One region of the Kitasatospora sp. NPDC057692 genome, then DNA from elsewhere that is predicted to be linked to it. Evidence: riboswitches for the same ligand, from Rfam matches in the RefSeq annotation. Region 1 holds a riboswitch; each other region holds the start of a gene.
What was found. A riboswitch is a leader RNA that binds a small molecule or an ion and turns the genes downstream of it on or off. The one in region 1 is predicted to bind cyclic di-AMP.

Region 1 (7,407 bases):
CGGCCCGGCACGGCCTCTCCTCCTCGCAGGCCAAGGCGCTCGGAGCCGTCCAGGAGCCGGTGCCGATGCGCGCGCTGGCCGGGCGGCTCGGCTGCGACGCCTCCAACGTGACCGGGATCGTCGACCGGCTGGAGGCGCTGGGCCTGGCCCGCCGGGAGGCCTCGGCGGGCGACCGGCGGGTCAAGATCGTGGTCATCAGCGAGCAGGGCCGGGAGATCCTGGCGCGGATCCGCGGCGAGATGGGCCGCACCCACCAGGCCTTCGAGCGCCTGAGCGGCGAGCAGCGCGCGGCGCTGCACTCGATCTGCGTCCAGGTCCTTCCGGTCCTCAGCGGGCGTACCGCCTAGCTAGCCGCCGGCCGGCCGTGCCTCCGGGCTCGGCCGCGCCGTCAGGGCCGCCGCGAGGACGGGCGGCAGCGGGGTGTGGTGGAGCAGGGTGAGGCGCCGGGTCGCGCGGGTGAGGGCGACGTAGAGGTCCGCCGCCCCCTGGGCGAGCAGGGCGGCCGGGTCGACCAGGACGACCGCGTCGAACTCCAGGCCCTTGGCCGCCCGGACGGTCAGCGCGCCCAGGGCGGCGGCGTCGGCGTCCGGCGCGATCACCCCGAGGGTGCCGGGGCCCGCGGGCAGGGCGGCCAGGGCCGCGGCGTAGTCGCCGTCCGGGACGGGCAGGACGTGCGGGCGATCGGGGGTCTCCCGGACGGCCTCGGGCGGCTCCTGGCCGGGCGCGTGGGCGCGCAGCACCGCCGCCGCCGGCGCCATGATCGCGGCCGGGGTGCGGTAGTTGACGGTGAGCCGCTCCTCGCGCCAGCGGCCCTGCAGTTCGCGGTCCAGGACCTCGGCCCAGGACGACCGGGCCCCGGCCGGAGAGGCGGTCTGGGCGAGGTCGCCGACGATGGTCAGCGAGCGGGTCGGCACCCGGCGCAGCACGGCGCGCCAGGCCATCGCGGACAGCTCCTGCGCCTCGTCGACCACCACGTGCCCGTACGCCCACGTGCGGTCGTCGGCGGCGCGCTCGGCGGTGGTGCGCTCCGGGCCGGTGTCGCGGAACCGCTCGGCGAGCAGCCCGGCGTCCAGGGTGGCGTCGTCCCGCTGGCCGGTGACGGTGAGCACGCCCTCGGCGTAGGCCAGCTCCTCCTCCAGCGTCCGCTCGGCGGCGCGGGACCGGGCCCGGACCGCGCCGCCGTCCTCGCCGAGGAGCTCCGCCGCCTCGTCGAGCAGCGGGACGTCCCCGGTGGTCCACGGCGCGCCGGCCGGGCGCAGGACGGCGGCGCGTTCTGCGGGGGAGAGGCCGGGGGCCGCGACGGCCAGCAGGGCCGGTTCGGAGAGCAGCCGGTCGACCAGCCGGCGGGGCGTCAGGATCGGCCAGAGGGCGTCGAGCCCGGTGCGGATCCCGGGCTGCGCCCAGAGTTCGCCGGGCGCGTAGCGGGCCTCCTCCTCGTCGTACGGGCGGCCGAGGGTGAGCGCCTGCGCCACCGCGAGGGCGTCGAGCAGGGTGCGCAGGAAGAACGCGCGGGCCGCGTTGTGCGGCAGGCGCAGTCCGCGCGCGGCCCGCCGGGCCTCGGCGCAGACCCGGCGGGGCAGCCGCAGGCCCTCGCCGAGCAGCAGGTCGCCGGCGGGCAGCCGCTGATGGGCCTCGACGGCGCGCCGGACCGCGTCCGCCATCCACGGCCCGCCCTTGACCACCGCGGCGGCAGGCTCGTCCTCGGCGGTGGCCCGCACCCCGGGGAACAGCTCGCCGACGGTGCGCAGCACCACCTCGGTCTCGCCGAGCGCGGGCAGCACCTGGTCGATGTAGCGCAGGAACGCCGGGTTGGGGCCGAGGACCAGGACGCCGCGCCGCTCCAGCACCGCGCGGTGGGTGTACAGCAGGTAGGCGGCGCGGTGCAGGGCGGTGACCGTCTTGCCGGTGCCCGGGCCGCCCTGGACGACCAGGGCGCCGGGCAGCGGGGCGCGGATCACCCGGTCCTGCTCGGCCTGGACGGTCGCGACGACGGAGGCCATCCGGCCGGTGCGCTCGCGGTCGAGGGCGGCCATCAGCGCCGCCTCGCCGACCAGGCCGCGCCGTCCGCCCTCGTCCAGGGCGGCGAGGTCGAGCGCCTCGTCGTCCAGCCCGGTGAGGGTGCGGCCGCGGGTGTGCAGGTGGCGGCGGCGGACCACCCCGTCCGGGTCGGCCGGGGTGGCGGTGTAGAACGGGCGGGCGGCGGGGGCGCGCCAGTCGACCAGCACCGGCTCGTAGGTCTCGTCCAGCTCGTCGCGCAGGCCGATCCGGCCGATGTGGCGGACGGTGCCGTCGCGGTGGTCGAGGCGGCCGAAGCAGAGGCCGCGCTCGACGGCGTCCAGCCGGGCGGCGCGGCGGGCGGCCTCGCCGGCGCGCAGTTCGCGCTCCAGCCGGGCCTGGTGGGTGCCGCCGGGGCCGGCGCCGCGGCCGGCCGCCGCGAGGGTCCGGCGGGCACGCTCGCGGGCGGCGTCCAGATGGGCGTAGAGGCCGGTCAGCCGGGCCTGTTCGGCGCGCAGCGCCTCGGCGAGGAGGGCGTCCGGGTCGGTCGGCGGAGGGGGAACCGCTGGAGATCCGTTCACAGGTGTGGTATCCTTGCGGCGAGGAGTTTTTAGGGCGCATTCTTGTTTCGACTCAAGTGCCCCAGCCTACCCGAGCCCGGGCCGTTCCGGCTGACCTCGGCTGTTAGGCTTGCGAAGCGTGAGCGCGAAGCCCCAGATCCCCAATGTCCTGGCCTCCCGGTACGCCTCGGCGACCCTGGCCCAGCTCTGGTCCCCCGAGCACAAGGTGGTCCTCGAGCGCCACCTCTGGCTCGCCGTCCTGAAGGCCCAGCAGGACCTCGGTGTCGAGGTGCCCGCCACCGCCGTCGCCGACTACGAGCGGGTCGTCGACCAGGTCGACCTCGGTTCCATCGCCGCCCGTGAGCGGGTCACCCGGCACGACGTCAAGGCTCGGATCGAGGAGTTCAGCGAACTCGCCGGCCACGAGCAGATCCACAAGGGCATGACCTCCCGGGATCTGACCGAGAACGTCGAGCAGCTGCAGATCCGGCAGTCGCTGGAGCACGTGCGCGACCGCACCGTCGCCGTGCTGGTCCGCCTGGGCCGGCTCTCCGCCGAGCACGCCGAGCTGGTCATGGCCGGCCGCTCGCACAACGTGGCCGCGCAGGCCACCACCCTGGGCAAGCGCTTCGCGTCGATCACCGACGAGCTGCTGGTCGCCTTCCGCCGTCTGGAGGAGCTGATCGCCCGCTACCCGCTGCGCGGGATCAAGGGCCCGGTCGGCACCGCCCAGGACATGCTCGACCTGCTCGGCGGCGACACCGACAAGCTCGCCGAGCTGGAGCGCCGGGTCGCCGGGCACCTCGGCTTCGAGAACGTGCTCACCAGCGTCGGCCAGGTCTACCCGCGCTCGCTGGACTTCGAGGTGCTGACCGCCCTCGTCCAGCTGGCCGCCGCGCCGTCCAGCCTGGCCAAGACCATCCGGCTGATGGCCGGCCACGAGCTGGTGACCGAGGGCTTCAAGGAGGGCCAGGTCGGCTCCTCGGCGATGCCGCACAAGATGAACACCCGCTCCTGCGAGCGCGTGAACGGCCTGGCCGTGATCCTGCGCGGCTACGCGTCGATGACCGGCGAGCTGGCCGGCGACCAGTGGAACGAGGGCGACGTCTCCTGCTCGGTGGTCCGCCGGGTCGCGCTGCCGGACGCCTTCTTCGCCTTCGACGGCCTGCTGGAGACCTTCCTGACCGTCCTCGACGAGTTCGGCGCCTTCCCGGCCGTGATCGAGGCCGAGCTGGACCGCTACCTGCCGTTCCTGGCCACCACCAAGGTGCTGATGGGCGCGGTGCGCGCGGGCGTCGGCCGGGAGACCGGGCACGAGGTCATCAAGGAGCACGCCGTCGCCTCCGCGCTCGCGATGCGGGCCGGCGCCCGGGAGAACGAGCTGCTGGACCGGCTGGCCAACGACGACCGGATCCCGCTGGACCGGGCCGCGCTGGACGCGCTGCTGGCCGACCGGCTGTCGTTCACCGGTGCCGCCGGTGCGCAGGTCGCCGAGGTCGTCCGCCAGGTCGAGGCCGTCGCGGCCGCGTACCCTGAGGCCGCCAAGTACGCGCCGGGCGACATTCTCTGACGGATCGCCGGGCTTCTCAGGGCCCCGTCGCCGAGGAGGCGGCGGGGCCCTCGCCGTGCTCCGCCGGGACGGCGGCGGGGTGGCCGGGGTCGAGCGGCGGGCCGTTGGTGGGGCAGGTGTAGCGGCAGTCCGGCTCGGCCACCGGGTGCTCGTCCGCCGGGGCCAGCACATTGCCGTGGACGGCGACCAGCGCGGTCACCCCGCCGGCCACCAGCAGCCCGGCGCAGATCAGCATCGCGGTGCGGAAGGCGGAGTCGACCGCGTCCGGCACCCGGTAGGCGTCCCCGCTCAGACCGGCCAGCGCGGGCAGCGCGGCGACCGCCAGCAGGCCGGCCGCCCGGGCCGCCGCGTTGTTGACCCCGCTGGCGATGCCCGCGTGCCGCACGTCCACCGCCGCCAGCACGGTGGCGGTCAGCGGCGCGACCAGCAGCACCATGCCGAAGCCCATCACCGCGACCGCGGGCAGCACGTCCGTCCAGTACGAGGCGCCGGGGCCGATCCGCAGCATCAGCAGCACGCCCGCCGCGCAGAGCATCGGACCGACGGTGAGCGGCAGCCGGGGGCCGATCCGCTTGCCCAGCCGGCCGGCCCGGGCGGACAGCACCAGCATGATCACGGTGATCGGCACCAGGGCCAGCCCGGAGACCAGCGGGGAGAAGCCGGACACGATCTGCAGCTGGACGACCAGCAGGAAGAAGACGCCGCTGAAGGCCGCGTAGACGGCGAGGGTGACCAGGTTCACGGCGGTGAACAGCCGGGAGGAGAAGAGGCCGAGCGGCAGCATCGGCTCCGGGGTGCGGCGCTCGACCACGACGAAGGCGGCGCCGAGCAGCAGGCCCGCGATCCCGCTGACCCAGACCTCGGCGGACACGCCCTTCCCGGCGGCGGTCAGCGCGTAGGTGACGGCGCCCAGCGCCAGGGCGGCCAGCGCCGCGCCCAGCACGTCGAAGCGGCCGGTCGCGGACTCGTCCCGGCTCTCCGGCACGTGCCGGGCGGACACCGCCACCACCAGCGCCGCCAGCGGCAGGTTCAGCAGGAAGATCCAGCGCCAGCCGGGCCCGTCCACCAGCCAGCCGCCGAGCAGCGGGCCGACCGCCGCCGAGACGCCGCCGAACCCCGACCAGAGGCCGACGGCCGCCGAGCGGTCGTCCGGGTGGAAGACCGCCTGGAGCATCGCCAGCGAGCCGGGGGTGAGCAGCGCGCCGCCGATGCCCTGCACGGCGCGCGCGATGATCAGCACCTCGATGGTGGGCGCGGCGGCGCAGGCCGCGGAGGCGGCGGCGAACCAGACCACGCCGAGCAGGAAGACCCGGCGCCGGCCGTACCGGTCGCCGAGCGCGCCGCCGAGCAGGATCAGGCCCGCCAGGGTGAGCAGATAGGCGTTGAGCGTCCATTGCAGGGCGTCGAGTTGGGCGCCGAGGTCGGCGCCGATCCGGGGCAGCGCGACGTTGACGACGGTTCCGTCGAGCATCGCCATGCTGGAGCCGAGCACCGTCGCCAGAAGTACCCAGCGACCCTGCGCGGTGCCCAACCGCAGGGTGCCGGCCTCGGAGGTGGCCACGGCCCATGGTGAGCCCGGTGGGGCCCACGTGACAAGGGTCACCGGGGGTGTGTCGGAGGATGCCCGCTCCGTGAGTGATCGTGTGCGTACTGATTCCGACATCGGCGCAGGGTTGCGGATCACGTGCGCACCGTCAATGGATTGTGCACGTACTGTGCATGCCTTTCCTGCGGAGCGTCACGGCATTGCGGACTTTGGTCCCGGGGTGCGGAGATCGACATTGCTTCACCCGAACGGATGGGTTTTAGTTCAGCGACCGCCCGGCGTCAGCCCGGGTGGCCACCGGGTGGAACGCCTAGTCCTGCCGCTGCCCGGTGGTACGCAACGAACTCTGTACGGCAGGAGCGGGGGACCCACAGGTAAGTCGCCGGACCCATTTCTTCTTGCGGTCCGGCTTGGGGTGAAGCCGCCATTGTGAGCGGCCGGGCAACTCCAGCCCGAACCCGACAGCTCACCTCGCAGGCGTCGGAGAGGACATTTCCATGCCCGCACAGGCTCGTCGTATCGCCCTGCCCCGCGCCGCCCGCATCGGCATCGCCACCGCTGTCACCGGTGCCGCCTTCGCCCTCCCGCTGGTGACCACCGTCACCGCCCAGGCCCACGAGGTCCCCGCCGCGAAGGCCGCCGCTCCGGCCGCCGCCCCGGCTGCCCAGGCCGCCCCGGCCGCCGCTCCGGCCGCTCCGGCCGCTCCGGCCGAGGAGAGCTACAAGGTCGTCGGCGGGGACACCCTGTCGAAGATCGCCGCCGCGAAGAGCGTCGAGGGTGGCTGGCAGGCGCTGTACGAGCACAACCGCTCGGTCGTCGGCGCCAACCCGAACCTGATCTTCCCGGGTCAGCAGCTCGCGCTCGGCACCAAGGCCGCCCCGGCCGCCCCGGCGACCAAGCCGGCCGCGCCCGCCGCGAAGCCCGCCGCCCCGGCTACCAAGTCGGCCGCCCCCGCCGCGAAGCCGGCCGCTCCGGCCGCGAAGCCGGCCGCCCCGGCGACCAAGCCGGCCGCTCCGGCCGTCAAGCCCGCCGTCCAGCCCGTCGTCGCCCCGGTGACCGCGACCCCGGTCGTCGCCGCCACCTCCGGCTACGTCGCCCCGCTGGCCAACCCGAAGCTCGGCACCGCGTACGGCGTGGCCGGCTCGATGTGGGCCTCCGGCCACCACACCGGCGCCGACTTCGTCGCGGCCACCGGCACCCCGCTGCGCGCCATCGCGAACGGCACCGTGGTGAAGGCCGGCAACGGCGGCGCCTACGGCAACGAGGTCGAGATCAAGCTCGCCGACGGCAAGTACGCCCAGTACGCGCACCTGTCCTCGATCGGCGTGAAGGTCGGCCAGGCCGTCACCGCCGGCCAGCAGATCGGCCTCTCCGGTGCCACCGGCAACGTGACCGGCCCGCACCTGCACTTCGAGGTCCGCACCGGCTCGGAGTACGGCTCGGACATCGACCCGATCGCCTACCTGCGGGCGCACGGCGTCGCGATCTGACCCTCCGGTCGGATCCTCTCCACCACCGCTGGGTGCGGGGCGAAACGACTCCCCCGGAATGGTCATGTCGGGTGACCGCTCGACCGGGTGATCGCCGTACCTCCAGTGGATCGACGGGCGCGGGACACGCCCGTCCGGCCGGCCCGGCTCGCGAGACCTCCCTCGCGAGCCGGGCCGGCTGCCGTCGTTCGCCGGTCGCCGTCACTGCGCGTCGTTCGCCGTGCGCCGGTCACCGCGCGCCGTTCG
Region 2 (7,407 bases), on a different contig from region 1:
CCGGCACGCCACCCGGTTCGCCAACCCGCCCGGCCTCGGCACCCAGATCCGCACCCCCGGCGACCGCGGGCTCGGCCTGCGCCGCGCCCGCGCCGCCACCCTGCTGATGCTCGCCCTGCCCGGCTCCGCCTACGTCTACCAGGGCGAGGAGCTCGGCCTGCCGGACGTCACCGACCTGCCCGACGAGGTCCGCCAGGACCCGTCGTTCTTCCGCCAGGCCGGCCAGGACGGCTACCGAGACGGCTGCCGCGTCCCGATCCCGTGGTCCGGCACCGAGGCCCCGTACGGCTTCGGCCCGACCGCCGGCGGACCGTCCTGGCTGCCGCAGCCCGCCGAGTGGGCCGCGCTCAGCGTCGAGGCGCAGACCGGCGACCCGACCTCCACCCTGGAGCTGTACCGCTCGGCGCTGGCGCTGCGCAAGTCGCGGCCCGAACTCGGTGCCGGCACGGACGTCGAGTGGCTGGAGAGCCCCGAGGGCACCCTGGCGTTCCGCCGCGGCTCCTTCGTCTGCACCGTCAACACCACCGGCGCCCCGGTCCGGATACCGGCCCCCGGCCGCCCGCTGCTCACCTCCGCCGGCGCCGACCCGGTGGTGGCGGACGGCGAGGCGGTGCTCGCCGCCGACAGCACCGACTGGTGGGCGGTCTGACGTGGTTGCAATAGGCTCTGGGACCGTGACTACGGCGCGACTCTCAGACATCGCGGCGCAGGCGGGGGTCAGCGAAGCCACCGTCTCCCGCGTGCTCAACGGCAAGGCCAACGTCTCGGCCACCACCCGGCAGACCGTGCTGGCGGCCCTGGACGTGCTCGGCTACGAGCGGCCGACCCGGCTGCGCCGGCGCAGCGCCGGGCTTATCGGGCTGATCACCCCGGAGCTGAGCAACCCGATCTTCCCGGCGCTGGCCCAGGTGATCGAACAGGTGCTGAGCCGGCACGGCTACACGCCGGTGCTCTGCACCCAGACCCCCGGCGGCTCCACCGAGGACGAACTGGTGGAGATGCTGGTCGACCGGGGCGTGGCGGGCATCGTGTTCGTCTCCGGCCTGCACGCCGACTCCACCGCCGACCACGACCGGTACGCCCGGCTGGCCGGGCGCGGGGTGCCGTTCGTGCTGATCAACGGTTACAGCGAGCGGATCGACGCGCCGTTCATCTCGCCGGACGACCGGGCGGCGATGTGGATGGCCGTCCAGCACCTCGCGGAACTCGGCCACGAGCGGATAGGCCTGGCCGTCGGTCAGCAGCGGTACGTGCCGGTGCTGCGCAAGATCGAGGGCTTCACCGCGGCCCTGCGGGAGGTGTCCGGGCGCACCCGGGAGGAGGCCGAGGCGCTGGTCCACCACACGCTGTTCAGCGTGGAGGGCGGGCACGCGGCGGCCGGGGCGCTGCTCGACAAGGGCTGCACGGCGATCGTCTGCGGCAGCGACATGATGGCGCTCGGCGCGATCCGGGCGGTCCGGCAGCGGGGCCTGTCGGTGCCGCAGGACGTCTCGGTGGTCGGCTTCGACGACTCGCCGCTGATGGCTTTCACCGAGCCGCCGCTGACCACCGTCCGCCAGCCGGTGGAGGCGATGGCCACCGCGGCGGTCGACGCGCTGCTGGAGGAGGTCGGCGGGAACGCCGTGCAGCGCGGGGAGTTCATGTTCCAGCCGGAGCTGGTGATGCGGGGTTCGACCGGCGCCCGCGCGCGCTGAGCGGAACGCCGGAGCGGCCCGGGAGCGGTGTGGTCCCGGGCCGCTCCGGCGTTTCCGCGCTCAGCCCTCCTGGGCGGTCGGGCGGTCCTGGGAGACCCGGTGGCCGTCGGCGGCGTCGCCGGTGCGGCTCTCGGTGCGTCGGCCCCGCTCCAGGTAGTCGCGGAGGATCAGTTCGACGGCGTCCTGCGGGCTCTTGGTGCCGGACAGCATCATCACGTCGATCGCGAGGTTGGCGTCGAGCGAGACGGTGACCTGGGCCATGGTGACTCCTTCTCGGGTGCAGGGCAGCAGCATGCCCGCTGCGGTCCCGGTTTGGCCATGGCCCTCCGGGCACGCCGCAGCCCCCGGGGAGGAGCGACCGGACTCTCCCCGGGGGCTGCGGTGTGACGGGATCAGACCCGGCCGGCGAAGTCCGGGGCCCAGTTGGCGATCGTCTGGAGGCGCACGCCCGAGCTCGGGTTGGCGGCCTCGACGTACTTGCCGTCGCCGATGTAGAGGGCGACGTGGTAGACGCCGGAGTCCTTGCCGTTGTTGGACCAGAACAGCAGGTCGCCCGCCTTGAGGGCGTCCAGCGAGACGTGGGTGGACGCGGCGGCCTGGTCGGCGGCGACGCGCGGGACGGAGACGCCCGCGGCGCGCAGCGCGGCCTGGGTCAGGCCGGAGCAGTCCCAGCCGCCGTTGCCGGTGCCGCCGTAGACGTAGGCCTGGCCGACCTTCGACTGGGCGAAGGCGACGGCGGCGGCCATGCTGCCGGTGGCGGTCGGGGCCGGGGTCTCGGCCTGCGCGGCGGGCTTGCTCGCCGGCTTGGCGGCCGGGGCCTGGGACTGGGCCGGGGCGGCCGGGGCCTGGGTCCCGCCCTGCGCGCCGCCCTGGGCGCGGTTGAACCAGTCGAAGCCCTGGCGCTCACCGAGGGTCAGGTGCTGGCCCGGGTAGATGGTGTGCGGGCCGTCGGTCAGGGTGGCGCGGTTGAGCTCGTACAGGCGCTGCCAGCCGCCCTGGACCTGGTGCTCGTCGGCGATGCTGGACAGCCAGTCGCCGGCGGCCACGGTGTAGTCCTGGGTGGCCTGCTGGCCGGCCTGCTGGCGCCACTGCCCGCCGTCCTGGCGCTGCTGCGGGGCGGCGGCGGTGCCGGAGGCGGCCGGGGCGGGGGTCTGCGGCTCGGTGGCGGGCTTGGCGGCCGGGGCCGGGGTCTGCGGCTTGGCGGCGGGCTTGGCGGCCGGGGTCTGGGCCGGGGCCGGGGTCTGCGCGGCCGGCTTGGCGGCGGAGGTGTCCACCGCGGCCGGGGTGCCGCCCTTGGTCAGACCGGCCTGGACCGAGCAGACCGGCCAGGCGCCGGGGCCCTGGACGGCCAGGACCTTCTCGGCGGTCGCGATCTGCTGGTCCTTGGTGGCGAGGTCGGCACGCGCGGCGTACGCGGTGCCGCCGAACGCGGACCAGGTGGAGTTGGTGAACTGGAGCCCGCCGTAGAAGCCGTTGCCGGTGTTGATGCTCCAGTTGCCGCCGCTCTCGCACTGGGCGACCTTGTCCCAGGTGGCGACGGAGGCGGCGGAGGCGGTGCCGGTGGTCAGGCAGGGGATGGTGAGACCGATGCCCGCGACGCCGAGGGTGGCGATCGCGCGACGGGTACGGCCGGACAGTCGGGTGCCGTTGGTGGGCAGCATGAAGACGCGGTCCTCTCCCACGCCTGCGAGGTGAGCTGTCGGATTCGGGCTGGAGTTGCCCGGCCGCGCTGTGGACGCGGCTTCACCCCTAGCCCGGGGCCGGTCCGTGGACCGGTCCTGGGCGAACTACCTGTGGTTCCCCCGCTCCTGCCGTGGTGCATTGCGCTGCCAGCGCGCCCGACGGCAGGACTCGGCGTCGCGGACGTGCTGGGTTCGTGTGGCCACGAACGGGGAGCACGTTAAGCAGAGGCGCGTTCAAACCGCAAACATGTGTGACGCTCGTCACGGTTTGCGAAATGCGTGCTGAGTGGCTGTCCTTCATGATCAGAAATGACCGATTTCCCGCAACGCCGGTCGCCGTCAATGCAACTGCCTATGCTTCAGAGCGTCGGCAGGACGCCGGCGAGCCGCAGCCGTCTGGGGAGAGGGCTACGCACCGATGGGCATCGACGAGGAGCCGGACGCCTCCCGTCCGGCCGCCCGGCCGACCGGAGCACATCGCCGGGCAAAGCACCGCAGAGTGGACATCCCACCCGAACCGTCCCGAACTCACTTGACCCGCCGGGCACTCCTGCGCTGGCTGGCCGTCGGCACCGCCTTCGCGGCGATCAGCGGCGAGGAGATCCTGCGCCGCTCGCTGACCGGCGAGACCCGGCTGATCACCCCGGCCGCCGTGATCGGGACGACCCCGACCGAGGCCGTCGGCCCGATGGGGCCCGACGGCGGCCACGGCGGCGCCCCGCCGGAGGGCACCGGCGCCCCGGGCGGCGCCCCCGAGCAGCCCGCCCCCGCGCCCACCGTCGACCAGGGCGGCCGCCGCTGGTCCGACCGGGCCGGCTGGGGCGGCAGCCCGCCGGGGCCGCGCAGCGCCGTGCGGATCACCGACCGGGTCCTGCTCGACACCGACGCCGAGATCGGCTCCCTGCTGGTCGAGCCGGGCGGTGCGCTGACCTTCGCCGCCGACCGCACCCTCACCCTCGCCGCCGCCGGCAACGTCGAGATCCGCGGCGCCCTCGCGCTCGCCCCCGACGGCGGCCACGTCCACACCCTGCGCTTCCCGGGCGTCGACGAGAAGCGCTTCCAGGGCGACGGCATGAAGGTGGTCGACACCGACGTCGGCCTCTGGGTCACCGGCGCCGGCCACCTGCGGCTGGACGGCGCGGCCAAGACCGCCTGGGTCCGTGCCGAGCGCGAGCTCAAGGCCGGCGACACCGTCGTCAACCTGGCCGCCCCGCCCGCCGGCTGGCTGCCCGGCGACGAACTCGCCGTCACCCCGACCGGCCCGCCGGACCAGGAGGGCTTCGCCGCCCGCTACGACCTCGTCACCATCCGGTCCGTCAGCGGAGCCGCCGTCACCCTGGAGGCCCCGCTGCGCCACGCCCACCCCCGGGTCGCCGCCGGAGGGGGCGTCACCGTCGGCGCCGAGGTGCTCAACCTGACCCGCAGCGTCCGGGTCGAGGGCAGCGCCAAGGGCCGCACCCACGTCCACCTCACCAGCTCCCGGCGCGCCGACGTCCGGCACACCGCGCTGCGCTGGGTCGGCCCGCGCGCCGACACCAAGGAGACCTGGAAGGGCCCGGACGGCGCCGCCCCGGTCACCGAGCCGGTGCTCGGCCGCTACGGGCTGCACTTCCACCGGCTCGGCGACGCCGCCCGCGGCACCGTCGTCGAGGGGGTCGTGGTCCGTGACGCCGGCAGCCACGCGTACGTTCCCCACGCCAGCCACGGCATCACCTTCCGCAGCTGCATCAGCCACGAGACGTGGGAGGACGCCTACTGGTGGGACGGGCCGCTGGACACCCGCACCCCCCAGCAGCCCTCCGACGACATCGTCTACGAGTCCTGCGTCGCCTCCCGCACCCTGCTCGAACCCAATCCCCGCGCCTACCGGCTGACCGGCTTCAACCTCGGCGCCGGCACCGGCGGCAAGGCGCTGGACTGCGTGGCGGTCGGCGTGCAGGGCGCCAACGGCGCCTCCGGCTTCGAGTGGCCGGAGAACAGCGAGGGCGTCTGGACCTTCCAGCGCTGCCTGGCCCACAACAACCTGCAGGACGGCATCTTCGTCTGGCTCAACGCCAAGCACCACCACGTGGTCACCGAGTTCGCCGCCTACCACAACGGCGGCTGGGGCATCGAGCACGGCGCCTACCTCAACGACTTCGACTACACCGCGAGCGTGCTCTACGGCAACGCGGGCGGGGGCGTGGCGCTGCACTCGCTCGGCCGGGACAAGGGGACCGTCTTCGACGGACTGCTGATCGACGCGGCCGGGCGCAGCGACTTCGCGGTCTCCACCGCCCGGCACGAACTCGCGGGGGAGTCGGTGACCTTCGGCCGCTGCCGCTTCACCGGCTACCGCCGGGCCGGGATCGCGTTCCGCGCCGGGGCCGACGGCGAACCGGACGACGTGCTGGTGCTGGACTGCGAGTTCGGCGGAAACGAGCTCTGGCTGGACCCGGAGGCGGGTCCGCCCAAGAACATCCTGCTGCGCCGGGCCGGGTCCACCGAGGTGCTCCAGGTGCGCCGGGCGGGCGAGGAGGGCACCGCCCAGCCGCAGTGGAACGCCGCCGCGGCTTCGGTGCCCACCCTGGCCGGCCAGTCGCGGCCGGTGCAGGTGCCCGCGCTGAAGCTGAAGGACGCCGCGGCGGCCACCACCCGGGTGGGGCGGTAGACGGCGCGAGAAGGGCCCGAAACGGTGCGTCCGTTCCGGGCCCTCCCTACCGAGGTACTGAGGTACTCAGGTCCTGAGGTCCTACTGCGCGGCGTGCCGGCCGGCGGCGCGCGGGCCGTCCTGCTCCTCGGCGCCGGCCTCGTCGGCCGCGGCCTCGGGGCCGACGGCCGGCAGCGCGGCCAGGTAGGTGGAGGCGACCAGCTGGCCCACCGCCTGGTAGGCGCCCAGCGGCGCGGCCGACGGGCAGCCGGACTCCTCGGCGGCCGCGGCGAGCAGCTCGGCGTCCGCCTCAGGGCCGATCACCAGCGGGGCGAGCGCCGGGTTCTGGGCGCCCATCTCCTTGAGGTGGGCGACGGCGTCGGCGACCGAGCCGGGCACGTCCAGCGCGGCGGCGACGACCGGCACGGCGAGCCGGGCGGCCAGCAGCATGCCGGTGATGCCGGCGGCGTCGGCCGAGGCCTGCCCGCCGACGGTGGTGAGCACCACGCCGTCGGCGGCGGTCGCGATGGCGAACAGCCGGGCCCGGTCGGCGCGGGCCAGCCCGGCCTCGGAGAGACGGACGTGGACGCCCTCGGCGAGCAGCGGGTGCGGGCCCAGCGCGTCGGTGACGGGGGCGCCGTACTGGGCGGCGAGCGCGTGCAGTCCGGGGAGGAAGTCGTGCGGGCCGGGTACCAGCGGCACCACGACCGGCACCGGCAGGCCGGCCTCGGCCGCCTCGGCCAGCAGCTCGGCGACGGTGCGCTCGCCGTTCGCCTCGCCGTCGCCGGAGGGCAGGTAGCCGGCGGCGGTGCGCACACCGTTCTGCTCGCTGCGGACGATGGACAGCAGCTCCTCGACGACGGGCCGGGATTCCGGTCCGGCGGCCGCGGGGACGGCGAGCAGCAGGGCCGGGGAACCGGCCGGGATCTCGGGGCGCTCGGGACGGCGGTGGCGCCCCCGCGCACGGGAGCCTGGAGTGCGGACGGGCAGTGGCGCGCCCGGGATGGCTGCGGTGCTCATGGCGGAGATCGTAGGACATCGGCCCGCCCGGTCCGCAGTCGGCTACCGAACCGGGCGGGACGGCCGCCGCGAAAAGCGGACATAACCGGCCCCGGGTCGGCAGTTCTCCCGGTACCCGCTCAGATGCGCCGGAACGGGAACCGCGTTGCCGCCTCCGTGCGTGAGATGTCTCACAGCGCGCGGGCGGCCTGACGGAGGGTCACGAAAGGGCGACTCCCGGCGTCCGAAGATCAACAATCGGCGGGTGGTCGCCTACGGGCGGTCATCGGCGGTCGGTCGATTCCATCTCTTATGTCCGTTTACGTACCGTCAGGCGGGTGCCTCGTGATGAGTTCCGGTTCGGTGTCGAAAAGGCCGTGCACCTGCAACGTCCCGTGCTGAT
Region 3 (7,407 bases), on a different contig from region 1:
CTCCGGGGGGAGCGCCTGAGCCCGTTCCGGGACCACCCGAGAGGACCCCCGATGACCATCCCCGCCCTGACCGCCGAGACGCGCTGGCGCTGCACGCTCTGCGGCAACCTGACCCGCTTCGACGTGACCCGGACCGCCCGGGTCACCGAGTTCCTCCACTTCGACCTGGCCGGCGAGTCGAAGATCGAGGAGACCCAGGTGCTCAGCGAGACCGTCGAGTCGGTGCGCTGCCGCTGGTGCAACGCGGTCGACCAGGTCGAGCTGGTCGCCCGCCCGGGCGCGGCCGACGGCGCCGGGGCTCCCGAGCAGGCCTGACCGCCTGATGCGTGCGGTGGGCGGTGCAGGGCACGGCCGCCCGCCGCACGGGACAATGCAGAGAGAATCGCGCGGAGTGTGACGGGGGTGGCGGCCGGGGGCCGTACTCCGCTGGACCAGGATCGGAGCCGAGGACGTGGTGGACGCAGCGAGGGAGCCCGCGGGGCCGCAGGGGCGGCAGCCCGCTGTGGACGCGCCGGCGCCGGACGCGGCCGGGGCCGCCCCCTCCGGCACCGACACCCCGGCCGAGGCGGCCGCGGGGGAGGAGTCCGGCGGCGGTGACGAGCCGGCGGCAGCCGTCGACGGATCGGCGCGGGGCGCCGGGGCCGACGGCGGCGCCGAGGCGCTGGACCGCCCGCTGCCCGAGGGCGTGCGCCGGCGCGTGGTGGGGCTCGCCTCCGACGCGCTCGGCGGGCTGCCGCTCGCGGAGCTGCCCCAGTCGCTGCGCCAGTACGCCAAGTTCACCCCCGCACGCCGGGCCAAGTACGCGGGGACCGCGCTGGCGGCGGCACTGGAGGCCGAGCCGGCCTTCCGCTCGCGGATAGCGGAGCGGCTGCGGCTGGGCCAGCCGGACCTGGTCAGGGCGCTGGAGTCGGGCACCGTGCCGGGCGCCGCCGACCCGATGGACGTGGCGGCCGCCGCCTACCTGGTGCGTTCCGCCGGGTGGAGCCGGCTGGTCACCGAGGCCGGCGAGGAGGCCGAGCGGGCGGGCGCCGAGGGCGCGGCGGCCGAGGCGGCCCGGCTGGTGGAGAAGCTGCAGGCCGAGCTGGCCGAGGTGCGCTCCACGGCGCGCTCCGACCTGGATCGGCAGCGGGCCGAGTCGGAGGACGTCCGCCGGGAGGCCGACTCGCTGCGCCGCAGGCTGCGGTCGCTGGAGAGCGACACCCGCCGGGCGCAGGCCGAGACCCGCAAGGTGGCCGCCGAGCTGGAGGCGGCCAGGGCGCAGGCGGCGGCCGAGCGGAGCGCGGCGGAGAGCGAGGCGCGCCGGCTGCGGCACCGCGTCACGGAGCTGGAGACCGCCGCCGAGCAGGGCCGCCGGTCGGCCCGCGAGGGGCGCAGCGTCGAGGACATGCGGCTGCGGCTGCTGCTGGACACCGTCCTGCAGTCGGCGCAGGGACTGCAGCGGGAGCTGGCGCTGCCGGTGTCCCAGATCCGCCCGGCGGACCTGGTGGAGGCGGTGGAGCCGGGTTCGGCCTCGCCGCACGACGTGGCGCGGCGGGGCCTGGCCGACGACGATCCGGCGCTGTTGGACCAGCTGCTGGCGATCCCGCAGGTCCATCTGGTGGTGGACGGCTACAACGTGACCAAGACCGGCTATCCGACGCTGCCGCTGGAGCAGCAGCGGATCCGGCTGCTGGGCGGGCTGGCGATGCTGGCGCAGCGCACCCAGGCGGAGGTCACCTGCGTGTTCGACGGCCAGGACCTGGACGTGCCGGTGATCATGGCGCCGCCGCGCGGGGTGCGGGTGCGGTTCAGCCGGACCGGGGAGACGGCGGACGAGCTGATCCGCCGGCTGGTGCGGGCCGAGCCGCAGGGGCGCCCGGTGGTGGTGGTCTCCACCGACCGGGAGGTCGCGGAGGGCGTGCGGAAGGCCGGCGCGCGCCCCGTCGCGTCGGTGCTGCTGCTGAACCGGCTGGCCCGCCCGTAACCGCTCCCGGGCGCCCGCGGGCCGGTATGACGGCTGGTCAGCGCCTGGATTGCGGTGTTGTGCGAGTTTTGTGAAGTCAGATGGGCGGTCGGGGTTCACGCGATCGGGGGAGTGGCGCGAAACGTGGATCTTCACTAGGGTCTGGCGTCAAACCTATTTTCCGGATTCTCACCCGTTCGGGTGAGGCCATTGGAAGAAGGAGCCGGTCCCTTGGCCTCCCACCGCCGTCCCAAGCAGCCGAGCCGCGCGCGGGTCTCCGTGCTCACCGCTGCCGCTGCGACCGCGGTCGCTCTCTCCGCCCAGGTCGCCGCACACGCCGCGCCCAGCCCGTCGCCCAAGAAGGATGACGTCAAGGCGCAGATCGACCAGCTGCAGGAAGAGGCCGAGCAGGCCACCGAGAAGTACAACGGCGCCAAGGAGCGTGCCGACCAGCTGCGCAAGCAGGCGGACCAGCTCCAGGACCAGGTCGCCCGCGGCCAGGAGCAGATGACCCAGCTTCAGGCCGGCCTGGCCGAGGTGGCGGGCGAGCAGTACCGCACCGGCGGCATCGACCCGTCCGTCCAGCTGATGCTCACCTCCGACCCGTCCGGCTACCTGGACAAGGCCTCCAGCGTGCAGCAGGCCAGCTCCAGCCAGGCCGAGGCGCTCAAGGGCCTCCAGGACCAGCAGCGCCGGCTCGACCAGCAGAAGGTCGAGGCGGCCGCCGTGCTGGCCTCGCTGGACAGCACCACCAAGGACCTCAACCAGACCAAGGCCGAGGTCAACAAGAAGCTCCGGGAGGCCCAGGAGCTGCTGAACTCGCTCAGCGCAGCCGACCGGGCCGCCCTGAAGGCGGCTCAGCAGCAGGCCGACCGCGCCTCGCGCGGCAGCGAGCGCACCGACCTGGGCAGCCTGCCGCAGGCGAGCGGCAAGGCCGGTGCGGCGGTCTCCCTCGCGATGAGCAAGCAGGGCTCGCCCTACGGCTGGGGCGACACCGGCCCGAACACCTTCGACTGCTCCGGCCTGATGGTCTGGGCCTACGGGAAGGCCGGCGTCTCGCTGCCGCGCACCTCGCAGGCGCAGGGCAACTACGGCACCCGGGTGCCCTCGCTGGCCGAGGCCCAGCCGGGCGACCTGATCATCTACCGCGACGACCGCAGCCACGTCGGCATGTACATCGGCAACGGCATGGTGGTGCACGCGCCGCGCACCGGTGACGTGGTGAAGGTGATGAAGGCCGACGCCATGAAGATCAACACGATCCGCCGGGTCTGACGGACCGGCACGACACGCCCGAGGGGGCCGTCGAGGCCCCTGTGATCAGCGCCACTCCCGGACGGGGGTGGCGCAGGGCGTTTCCGGCAGGGGTTCGACCACCTGACGGAGAATGATCAGCCCGACGTGGGGATTTGATCACGCTCGGTCATATTCACAAAAGAACTTGGGTATTCTTCCGACTTTTTTCTGACAAGGATTTGAACGGATCACGGATCTGTTACTAGGGTCGTGCCTCGAACCACGCACAGTCGATCACCCAGCCTGGGTGGCGGCGGGGTTCGCCGCCGAGTTCGCGAAGCAGCGGGGCGGGGCCACGAGTGGCCCGTCCGAGTGAGGACCCAGCAGTCGGGGGTCCGCTGTGGAGCGGAGCCGGGGAACCACGTTCCTCCGGGGTGAATCGGCGCCAGGCCGGCCGCGAGAGCGGCGGGTGAGGCGTCGTAGGGCACGCTTCCGCCCGAACCCGTCAGCTCACCCGGTAGGCGGATGAGGAAGAAGGAGTCCGCCTTCGTGGCGTCCCATCGTCGTCCCAAGCCCGCCGGCCGCGCCCGTGTCTCGATCCTGACCGGTGTCGCCGCCGCTGCCGTTGCCCTGTCCGCGCAGTCCGGCGCCCACGCCGACCCGGCGCCGACCAAGGACCAGGTCAAGGAGCAGGTCGACCAGCTCAACCTGCAGGCCGAGGTCGCCACCGAGAAGTACAACGGCGCCCAGGCCAAGCAGCAGGAGCTGCAGAAGCAGGTCGCCGAGCTGCAGGACAAGGTGGCCCGCCAGCAGGCCACGGTGACGGAGGCCCAGGGCGGCCTCGCCGAGATCGCCGGCGAGCAGTACCGCACGGGCGGCATATCGCAGACCGTCCAGCTGATGCTCTCCGCCAGCCCGGACAACTTCCTCAACCAGGCCGACGCCCTGAACCAGGCCGGCTCCACCCAGTCCGGCGCGCTGAAGGAGCTCCAGGAGCAGCAGCGCAGGCTGGACCAGGACCGCACCGAGACCCAGGCCAAGCTCGCCGAGCTGGAGGCCACCACCCAGCAGCTGAAGACGTCCAAGGAGGACGTCCAGGGCAAGCTGCAGAAGGCCCAGGACCTCCTCAACACGCTCACCGAGCAGGAGCGCCAGGCCCTCCGCGCGGCCGAGGAGAAGGCCGCCGCCGAGGCCAAGGCGAAGGCGGACGCCGCCAAGGCCGAGGCCGCCAAGGCCAAGGCCGAGGCCGAGCGGGCCTCCCGCGACACCAACCGCAGCAACCTGAGCGCACCGTCCTCGGCCTCCTCGGCCCCGGCCGCCGAGGCCGCCAAGCCGACCGCCGAGGCCGCCAAGCCGGCCGCGCCCGCCGCCAACGGCTCGCGCGCCGCCGCGGCGATCGCCGCCGCCGAGAGCAAGCTCGGCTCGCCGTACGTCTACGGCGCCACCGGCCCGAACTCCTTCGACTGCTCGGGCCTCACCGGCTGGGCGTACGCCCAGGCGGGTGTGTCGCTGCCGCGCACCTCGCAGGCGCAGGCCAACGCCGGCACCCAGATCGGCTCGGACATCTCCAAGGCCCAGCCCGGCGACCTGGTGATCTTCTACGGCGACCGCCACCACGTGGGCATCTACGTCGGCGGCGGCCAGGTCATCCACGCCCCGAAGCCGGGCGCGTCGGTCCGCTACGAGGCGGCCTCCAACATGCCGGTCAACACCATCGTGCGCCTCTGACCGACGGTCGGCAGGCTCTGCCGGGCCCGGTCCCCCCGCGCGGGGGGACCGGGCCCGCGGCTTTTCCCGGGGCCGCCGGGACGCTCGGTCCGCGAACCGATCTGACGTCCGATCGGTGTCCGAATATTCGGGTTCGGAGGGGTTTGGAATCGGTTGCCCTGACTCGCTAACGTCTGCCAGCGGAAGCCCGCTTTCGACAGCCGCCCGCCCCGGTGCGGTGGCGGGCCGGCCCAGGATCGGAGCCGAGGTCGCATGGCCGTGCACCGCCGTTCCCCGCTGTCAGGTGCGCACACGCTCGCCCGGGCGCTGGTGCTCACCGCGGCGGCCACCGCCGCGCTGGGCGTGGCGACCTGCGGCAGCGCCCGAGCCGTTCCCGGCGCGCCGGACGCCCCGGTCGACCGCAAGGACGTCAAGGCACAGGTGGAGCAGCTCTACGACGAGGCCGAGCAGGCCTCCGAGCGGTTCAACGCCGCCCAGGAGGCCCAGCAGCGGCTCCAGTACGAGACCGGCACGCTCCAGCAGCAGATCGCCCTCGCCCAGGAGGAGCTCAACCGGCTGCGCGGCGACCTCGCCACCGTGGCCGGCGCCGAGTACCGCGGCGGCGGGATGACCCGGACCGTCCAGCTGATGCTCTCCACGGACCCGGAGGGCTACCTCTCCCGGGCCCGCACCCTCGACCAGGCCGCCGAGCGGCAGAACGAGACCCTGCACGAACTGCTGGGCCGTCAGCGGGTGCTCGACCAGCGCCGGGCCGAGGCCACCGCCAAGCTCGCCGAGCTGGAGCAGATCCGCAAGGCGCTGGCCGAGAGCAAGCAGCAGATCCAGCAGCGGCTCGCCAAGGCGCAGCGGCTGCTGAACAGCCTCGGCACCGCCGAGCGCGCCCGGCTCGCCGCCCAGGACGCCCGTGACGCGGAGCAGCGCGCCACCCGCGGCACCGACCGGCTGGACTTCGGCAGCACCCCGCCCGCCTCCGAGCGCGGCGCCGCCGCGCTGGCCGCCGCGGTGCGGATGATCGGCTCGCCCTACGTGTACGGGTCGACCGGGCCCAGGGCGTTCGACTGCTCCGGTCTGATGTACTGGAGCTGGCGGCAGGCCGGAGTGACCCTGCCGCGCACCTCGCAGGCCCAGGCGTACGCCGGGCAGCGGGTCAGCCTCTCCGAAGCGCGGCCGGGAGACCTGGTGATCTTCTACCGGGACATGCACCACGTCGGGATGTACGCCGGCGGCGGGGTGATCGTGCACGCCCCCTACCCGGGCGCCAAGGTCCGCTACGAGAGCGTCACCACGATGCCCGTCTCGGGGGTGATCCGGCTCTGAGCCGCCCGGAGCACGCCGGGCGGCGTCCGTCCCGGCGCACCGCCCTGCTGCTCGCGGCCGGCGGGCTGGCCCAGCTGTCGCTGCCCGGGGCCGCCCCGGCGCGTCCCGCCGCCGCGGCCTCGGACGAGCACGCCGCCGTCCTGGCCCTGCTGGACGGGCGGGCCGCGGCGCTGACCGCCGGGCCGCCCGCGCTGCCGCTGCGGGCCGGGTACCGGAACCTGCTGCTCGGCCCGGTGGACGGGGCCGGTCGGTGCACCGCCACCGCCGAGCTGACCGTCGCGGTGACCGGGTACGACCGGCAGCCGGTGGTCCACCCGCGCCGGCTGGCGCTGGCCCGCTCCGCCGCCGGCTGGCGGGTCGAGCGCGAGGAGGCCGCGGGCGGGCTGCCGCCGCTGTGGGACCTCGGCGCCGTCCGGGCCGAGGCCGGCGCGCGCTGCCTGGTGCTCGCGGTGGACGCCGCGGACACCCCCGCGCCCGCCGGGCTCGCGGCCGTCGGCGATCGGGCGGTGGCCGCCGTCGAGGCCCTCTGGGGCAGCGCCTGGGCCGGCCGGCTGCTGTTCGAACTGCCCGCCACGGGGGAGTGGTTCTCCCGGCTGCTGGCGGAGGAGCGGCCCGGCTGGTCCGGCATGGCGGCCGTCACGGTGGCCGCGCCCGGCGCACCGCTGAACGCCCCGGCCGACCGGATCCTGGTCAATCCGGAGACCTACGCGGGCCTGAGCGACTTCGGCCGGCAGGTGGTGGTCACCCACGAGGCGGTGCACGTGGCGACCCGGGCCGACACCCGCGCCTGGACGCCGCTCTGGCTCTCCGAGGGCGTCGCCGACTGGACCGGCTACCGCGACACCGGCCGGACGGCCCGGCAGATCGCCCCGGAGCTGGCCCGGGACGTCGCCGCAGGGCGGCTGCCCGCCGCCCTGCCCGAGGACGCCGCCTTCACGGCCGGCGGGGAGGGCCTGGCCCAGGTCTACGAGCAGGCCTGGCTGGCCTGTGACCTGATCGCCCGCCGGTACGGGCCGGAGCGGCTGGTGGCCCTCTACCGGGCGGTCGGCGCGGCGGCCCCGGGCGCGGACCGGCAGGCCTGGCTGGACGGGCTGCTGCGGGACCGGCTGGGCCTCGGCCTGACCGAGTTCACCGGCCTCTGGCTGGCCGGGCTCCGGACGCTGGCGCCGTAGCGGCCCGTCCGG

Region 2: it holds a riboswitch for cyclic di-AMP, as region 1 does, so the genes downstream of both, ACFVFS_RS11135 (transglycosylase family protein) here and ACFVFS_RS16995 (peptidoglycan DD-metalloendopeptidase family protein) in region 1, are expected to answer to the same signal.
Region 3: it holds a riboswitch for cyclic di-AMP, as region 1 does, so the genes downstream of both, ACFVFS_RS29505 (NlpC/P60 family protein) here and ACFVFS_RS16995 (peptidoglycan DD-metalloendopeptidase family protein) in region 1, are expected to answer to the same signal.

What each region holds. Positions count from the first base shown of each region.
Region 1 covers NZ_JBHVIV010000026.1:68,657-76,063, reverse strand. Annotated here, with positions in the region: gene ACFVFS_RS17015 (MarR family winged helix-turn-helix transcriptional regulator) at 1-347, shown strand, start outside; gene ACFVFS_RS17010 (HelD family protein) at 348-2,576, opposite strand; gene purB (adenylosuccinate lyase) at 2,695-4,125, shown strand; gene ACFVFS_RS17000 (MFS transporter) at 4,142-5,788, opposite strand; cyclic di-AMP (ydaO/yuaA leader) riboswitch at 5,999-6,166, shown strand; gene ACFVFS_RS16995 (peptidoglycan DD-metalloendopeptidase family protein) at 6,169-7,161, shown strand.
Region 2 covers NZ_JBHVIV010000013.1:126,172-133,578, forward strand. Annotated here, with positions in the region: gene ACFVFS_RS11120 (alpha-amylase family glycosyl hydrolase) at 1-649, shown strand, start outside; gene ACFVFS_RS11125 (LacI family DNA-binding transcriptional regulator) at 675-1,694, shown strand; gene ACFVFS_RS11130 (hypothetical protein) at 1,755-1,955, opposite strand; gene ACFVFS_RS11135 (transglycosylase family protein) at 2,087-3,376, opposite strand; cyclic di-AMP (ydaO/yuaA leader) riboswitch at 3,363-3,561, opposite strand; gene ACFVFS_RS11140 (hypothetical protein) at 3,909-6,026, shown strand; gene ACFVFS_RS11145 (hypothetical protein) at 6,108-7,025, opposite strand.
Region 3 covers NZ_JBHVIV010000065.1:9,906-17,312, reverse strand. Annotated here, with positions in the region: gene ACFVFS_RS29520 (hypothetical protein) at 52-315, shown strand; gene ACFVFS_RS29515 (NYN domain-containing protein) at 452-1,963, shown strand; gene ACFVFS_RS29510 (NlpC/P60 family protein) at 2,174-3,217, shown strand; cyclic di-AMP (ydaO/yuaA leader) riboswitch at 3,565-3,717, shown strand; gene ACFVFS_RS29505 (NlpC/P60 family protein) at 3,728-4,906, shown strand; gene ACFVFS_RS29500 (NlpC/P60 family protein) at 5,159-6,223, shown strand; gene ACFVFS_RS29495 (hypothetical protein) at 6,457-7,395, shown strand.